2 linked regions of the Casimicrobium huifangae genome follow. The protein of the gene in region 2 interacts with the protein of the main gene of each other region in a pairwise test. Links are inferred from orthologs where the notes say so. Each region holds a gene or a part of one and is shown on either strand. Other genes may lie near its edges. The genes, in order: FKL89_RS19740 and ftsA.

Region 1 (3,215 bases), 3.4 Mb from region 2 along the record:
CCAAACAGATTGGCTTCTACGACATCGGTCAGCAAGCCGCAAGCCCAGGCAACGCCCACCCCGATCCAGCGGGGCTGGTGAATTGCCCAGTACAGCAGCACCAGGGCGAAAAAGTCGGGGCGCATTGCCAGCGCAAATCCGGATAACGGCAGCAGGTTGGCGGTGAAGGCCAGCGCCAGCGTCAGCGCGACGAACCACGGCTTTGGCGCCAGCAGGATGTCCTCCGGCTTGGCGATCTTGAACAGTGGAGAATCGGGCAGGTGCAGGAAGCTCATCGGCGTTTTTTGCTGGGCGCTTCTTTGGCGACATCTGCGGCAGGGCGCGGCGGTGGTGCGGCCGGTTTGTCGAGGACCAGCACTGCGTCAGCACTGAGCAGACCAGCGGTTGGCGTGCACTTGATCACGGCAAACGGGTTTTCCGCCGAGCGCTGCACGCTGGCGATGGTTGCGACGCGAATGTTGGCGGGATAGAGGCCGTCGATGCTTGAGGTGAGCAATATGTCACCCTCCTTGACATCGACATTGCTGGCAACGTAACTGAGCTCGGGCGAGAGCCCGGGGCCACGGCCGTACAGCAGGGCCCGGTTGCCGGTGCGCTCGACCTTCACCGGCACCGCGAAATCCTTCTCGGTGATCAGGGTGATTTCAGCAAACAGCGGATGAACCCGGGTCAACTGCCCGAGAAGGCCCCGCTCATCAACGACTGCCGAGCCCGGTTCGAACGTCTGGGTGACTTGCCGTTCGACGAATGCCTTCTGCGAAAACGGGTCGCGCCCGAGATAAACGACCCGACTGGCCTGTGCCTTGATGTTCGCCGCCTGTGACATCAGCAGCAGCTTTTGCAGGCGCTCCGACTCCTGCCTGGCGGCGACGTGGGCCTGCTGTGCGAGCGACGCCTGCAGCAGATCGGCCTTGAGCCGGGTGTTTTCCTCACGCAACTCGGCGCGGGTGTCGAAGAATTCTCCAATACTCGTGGCAATCTGCCCAGGTATCAGCGCGGCCTGTTGCACCGGGTACACGACGGTGGCAATGGCCATGCGTACCGTTTCCAGCGTCTTGAAACGTGCATCGATGAACATCAACGCAAGCGAAATTACGCCGAAGAATGTGAGCCGCGCGATCGGGCTCGGACCGCGCTTGAAAAAGCGCGGCGGCTCGGAGGGCAACGAGGTTACGCGGCCTTGCATACTGCCTGCAGAAAAACAGGCGTGAGTCGCCCACCTACGCTTGCTCTGTCAAAGCGCGGGTGGCCAAACATCACGCGTAGAGACCTCAGTCGGTGGTGAAAATGGAAGACAGGCGATCGATGTTTTCGAGCGCCTTGCCACAGCCGCGCACCACACAGGTGAGCGGGTCTTCTGCCACTACCACGGGCAGGCCGGTTTCTTCCATCAGCAGACGGTCGAGGTCGCGCAGCAGCGCGCCGCCGCCGGTCAGCACCATGCCCTTTTCGGCGATGTCAGCACCGAGTTCAGGCGGCGTGCGCTCAAGCGCCTGCTTGACGGCGCTGACGATCGCGTTGAGCGGATCGGTCAGGGCTTCGAGAATCTCGTTGGACGACACGGTGAACGCGCGCGGGATGCCTTCGGCGAGGTTGCGGCCCTTGATCTCCATGTCGCGCACTTCGCTGCCGGGGAACGCGGAGCCGATCGTCTTCTTGATCGTCTCGGCGGTCGTCTCGCCGATCAGCATGCCGTAGTTGCGGCGGATGTAGTTGATGATCGCTTCATCGAACTTGTCGCCGCCAACGCGTACTGAACCAGCGTAAACCATACCGCCCAGCGAGATCACGCCAACCTCGGTAGTGCCGCCGCCGATGTCTACCACCATCGAGCCGGTCGCGTCGGAGATTGGCAAGTCGGCACCGATCGCGGCCGCCATCGGCTCCTCAATCAGGAACACCTTGGACGCGCCGGCACCGAGCGCCGACTCGCGGATCGCGCGACGTTCAACCTGGGTCGAGCCGCAGGGCACGCAGATGATGATGCGCGGACTCGGGCTGAACATCTTGCTGTCGAGCACCTTGCGGATGAACTGCTTCAGCATCTGCTCGGTCACGTTGAAGTCGGCGATCACGCCGTCTTTCATCGGGCGGATGGCCGTGATGTTGCCCGGCGTGCGGCCCAGCATCTGTTTGGCCGAGAGACCGACGTCCTGAATAACGCGCTTGCCGTTGGGACCGCCTTCCTGGCGGATCGCGACAACGGAGGGCTCATCGAGGACGATGCCCTTGCCGCGTACGTAAATCAGCGTGTTCGCTGTGCCAAGATCAATGGCGATGTCGGTGGAAAGATAACTGCTTAGAAACTTGAACATGACTTGGGTCTGCGGACACTCTTGTTGGGCCAGGCGCAGCAGACGCGACCACAGTCGCGCGCGGCACAAGGCATTTCGGCCTGACGCGCGAATCGCACTCAGGCCAGTAAACGAAATCCCCCGGAAACATCGACTGCAAGCCCTTTCCGGCGACGGTAGGGCCTACATTGCTTAGCCCGATATGTTACCCTACCAGACTTAAACAAACAGATATTCGACCCTGCGCCAAACGGCCTGCCGTCCCGATTCAAGCGGGTTTCAGGCGCCTCCGGACCGGGGCGACTCCTCCGACATGAGTCTCACCACCCAGGACATTGAGCGGATCGCGCATCTCGCGCGCATTGCCGTGACCCCCGTCGACGTGGCCGACGTGCAGGCCAAGCTCACCGGCATCTTCAAACTGATCGACGAGATGCAGTCCGTCAATACGCACGGCGTTGAGCCGATGTCGCACGGGCTCGACATGGTGCTGCGCCTGCGCGACGACGTCGTCACCGAAGTGAATCAGCGCGACAAGTTTCAGAAGAACGCGCCGGCTGCTGCAGACGGCTATTACCTCGTACCCAGGGTGATCGAGTAATGAGCTGGAACACCTTTGCCACTGTTGCCGAGACCAAGCGAGCCCTCGATGAAAAGAAGGTCAGTGCCGTCGAACTCGCCGAACACTACCTGGCCCGCGCCGATGTACTGAATCCGACGCTCAACGCCTACATCACCCTTGACCGCGAGAAGACGCTGGCCGAGGCAAAGGTGGCCGACGCCCGTCGTACGTCCGGGGATACTGCGCCCCTGCTTGGCGTGCCGATTGCGCACAAGGACATTTACCTGATCGACGGCTGGCGCACCACTTGCGGCTCGCGCATGCTGGAGAACTTCGTCGCGCCCTACACCTCGACCGTT
Region 2 (3,314 bases):
CGACCCGGATTGCGTACGAAGGTCGGCTCGTCGTAAGAAACCTCGATACCCGCCGTGACCGGCGCCGCCTCGGTGGCTACACCCAGGTTGTCGGTGCCGGTACGCAACGTCGGGATCTCCAGCCGTGGCGCGGCGGCTGCGCCACCCTGCACTGCCTGCATCTTGCGCTTGGCACCGAGACCGGTAGCCACCATGGTGACGCGCATCTCGTCGCCCATTTCGTCGTCGATGACGTGCCCCCAGAGCACCGTCGCGTCCGCCGAGACAAATTCGGCGACAGTGTCGGTGACGTCATAAAGCTCGCCCAGTTCGACATTGCTCGACGTCGTGATGTTGAGCAGCACGCCGCGCGCACCCTGCAAGTCCACATCTTCGAGCAACGGACTCTTGATCGCAGCCATCGCCGCCGCCTTGCCGCGCTCTTCGCCGCTGGCTGTTGCGGTGCCCATCATCGCCATGCCAAGCTCGGACATGATGGTGCGCACGTCGGCGAAGTCGCGGTTGACCAGGCCGCGCTTGTTGATGATCTCCGAGATGCCCGCGACGGCGCCGTGCAACACATCGTTCGATGCTGCGAAGGCAGCGGGCAGTGAGACATTGCGGCCGAGCACCTGGATGAGCTTCTCGTTAGGCACCACGATCAGCGAATCGACGTGCTTCTGCAGCTCATCGACACCCGCCTGCGCCGCGCGTTCGCGCTTCTGCATCTCAAAGCGGAACGGCTTGGTCACCACGGCGACCACCAGAATGCCCATCTCCTTGGCAAGCTGCGCCACAACGGGAGCAGCACCGGTGCCGGTGCCGCCGCCCATGCCTGCGGTGATGAACAGCATGTCGGCGCCGCGGATCGATTCCTGCAGGGCCATCTTTGATTCCATCGCGGCATCGCGGCCGACTTCCGGCTTGGCGCCCGCACCCAGGCCCTGCGTCAGCTCGGCACCGAGCGGAATGCGCTTCGGCGCCGGGTTGCGGTCGAGCACCTGGGCATCGGTGTTGGCGGCGATGAACTCGACGCCGGCGACCCCCTTGTTGATCATGTGCTCCACAGCGTTGCCGCCGCAGCCGCCAACGCCGATCACTTTGATGACCGCGCCATCCCTTTTTTCATCAACGATCTCAAACATGCTTTCGCTCCTTCAAGGCAAACAAAACCAAAACTCAACGCTTACGTAACTTTCCGACTCGTCCAACCGTCATCACACTCAAGCTACAAACCAAACGCATCCCGCAACTTCGCAAACATCCCGGCCGCGGCGGACTCGCGGCGACGCAGCACCGCCTGCTTGGCCAGCTGGTCGCGACCATGCATCAACAAGCCGATCGCGGTGGCGTACTTCGGCGCCGCCAGTACGTCTTTCAGCGGCCCGCGATAGTCCGGCACTGCCACCCGCACCGGCATGTGGAATACCTCTTCGCCGAGCTCCACCATGCCGGGCAGCATTGCGCTGCCGCCGGTGAGAGCGATGCCAGAGCGCAGCAGCGGTTCAAACCCCGATCGCTTGATCTGCTCGTGCACCAACTGGAACAGCTCCTCGACGCGCGGCTCCACCACCTCCGCCAGCATGTGCCGCGGCATTGACTTCGCCGGCCGATCGGCAACGCTGGGCACCTCAATCAACTCCTCGGGCTCAACCAGTTTGGTCAGAGCGCAGGCATAGCGATGTTTGATGTCTGCCGCTTCCTTGCTCGGTGTGCGCAGAGCCATCGCAATGTCGTTGGTGATCTGGTCGCCGGCCACCGGGATCACACCCGTGTGGCGGATGGCGCCACCCGTGAACAGCGCGAAATCGGTCGTACCGCCACCGATGTCGACCAGGCCGACGCCAATCTCCATCTCGTCGCGGGTGAGGCACGCGGCGGCTGACGCCAGCGGTTGCAACACCAGCTCCTGCACGTTGAGGCCACAGCGGCGGACGCACTTCTCGATGTTCTCGGCAGCCGAGACCGCACCAGTCACGATGTGGACTTTCACTTCCAGGCGGCGGCCACTCATGCCCAGTGGGCGGCGCACACCCTCCTGACCATCGATGATGTATTCCTGCGGCAGCGTGTGCAGCACCACCTGATCGTTCGGGATCGCGATCGCCTTCGCCGTCTCGATCACCCGCTCCATGTCAGCCTCGGTGACCTCGCTGTCCTTCATCGCCACCATGCCGCTTGAATTCAGGCTGCGGATGTGGGCACCAGCGATGCCGACATAGACATTGCTGATCTTGCAATTGGCCATCGCGGCCGCCTCGCGCACCGCTGCGGCAACGGTGTTGGTGGTCGCGTCAATGTCCACCACCATGCCTTTACGCAGGCCGAGCGAAGGCTGCTCGCCAAAACCGATGACATTGATCTTCTGCTCGGCGTCCAGCTCGGCAACCAGGGCCACGACCTTGGAGGTGCCGATGTCCAGCGCTGCGATCAGCTCGCTCACGATTGACCTTTCTGTGATTCCACGTTGAGCGCGGCACCATTGCGCGCCACCGCAACCGCCGCCTTGTAGCGCAGATCGATACGGGCGAGACCGGAGCGGAAACTTGCCGGCCAGGCGCCGTATAACGCGACGAAACGAGCCAGTCGATCCTGGTAGTGCTCGCGACCAAATTCGATCTGCATGTCGTTCCCCGTGGTCAGCGTGATGGCGCCACGGGGTGACATCGCAAAGGCCTTGATATCAAGACCATGCGCGGCCAGCGCAGAGCGCGCCTCGCGATAACGGGAAAGCACTTCGGTCGCGCTGCCCGGCGGTCCATCAAAGCGCGGCATCGGCGCCTTGGAGCCGGCACGAAACACCTCGCCGCGTTCAGACAGCAAATCGTTGTCACCCCAATAGCCGACCGCCCGATGCTCCTCGATGTCGAGGTCGAGCGCAAACGGCCAGCGGCGGCGCACGGTCAGGTCGCGCACCCAAGGGAGTTTACGCAGCGTGGTGCGTACACGCTGCGGCGAAACAGAGAAGAAGGTGCCGCGCAGGTCGGTACGAATGGCCGACTCCAGTACCCCAGTGTCCACTTCGGCCAGTGGTGCCACCACTCGTACCTGCCGCAGCGCAAACATGCCGCGTGAACCCGCCCAGGTGACCGCGCACCACAGCAGTGCCAGCGACGCCAGCGCGCCCATCGCCAGCGCGAAGCGATTGATGGATTGCGGGTCAGACCACATGGGCGCCTCCGCTACTGGCCTGCACCACCTTTTGCGCGACATTGCCGATGGAGCCGGCACCCATCGTCATCACCACGTCGCCGTCCTGCACTGTCTGCAGGATCAACGATGGCATTTCTGCGATGTCCGGCACGAACAGCGGTTCTACGCGACCACGCAGCCGG

Evidence for each region.
Region 1: the proteins of ftsA (region 2) and FKL89_RS19740 interact in binary tests that used the Escherichia coli proteins (3 or more experiments, as listed by UniProt). The link is inferred for Casimicrobium huifangae from one-to-one orthologs.

Annotation. Positions count from the first base shown.
Region 1 is NZ_CP041352.1:4,369,915-4,373,129, reverse strand. Bases 294-3,193 are described here. They hold FKL89_RS19740 (rod shape-determining protein), read right to left. Parts: upstream 2,316-3,193; coding sequence 1,272-2,315; downstream 294-1,271. Other genes in these bases: gatA (Asp-tRNA(Asn)/Glu-tRNA(Gln) amidotransferase subunit GatA), read left to right, coding at 2,895-3,193; gatC (Asp-tRNA(Asn)/Glu-tRNA(Gln) amidotransferase subunit GatC), read left to right, coding at 2,608-2,895; mreC (rod shape-determining protein MreC), read right to left, coding at 294-1,186. Also shown: rod shape-determining protein MreD, read right to left, coding at 1-275; more of mreC, read right to left, coding at 272-293; more of gatA, read left to right, coding at 3,194-3,215. UniProt on the Escherichia coli protein: Forms membrane-associated dynamic filaments that are essential for cell shape determination. Acts by regulating cell wall synthesis and cell elongation, and thus cell shape.
Region 2 is NZ_CP041352.1:975,814-979,127, reverse strand. The notes cover bases 316-3,314. They hold ftsA (cell division protein FtsA), read right to left. Parts: upstream 2,423-3,314; coding sequence 1,208-2,422; downstream 316-1,207. Other genes in these bases: murC (UDP-N-acetylmuramate--L-alanine ligase), read right to left, coding at 3,140-3,314; FKL89_RS04465 (cell division protein FtsQ/DivIB), read right to left, coding at 2,419-3,150; ftsZ (cell division protein FtsZ), read right to left, coding at 316-1,124. Outside these bases: more of ftsZ, read right to left, coding at 1-315. UniProt on the Escherichia coli protein: Essential cell division protein that assists in the assembly of the Z ring. May serve as the principal membrane anchor for the Z ring.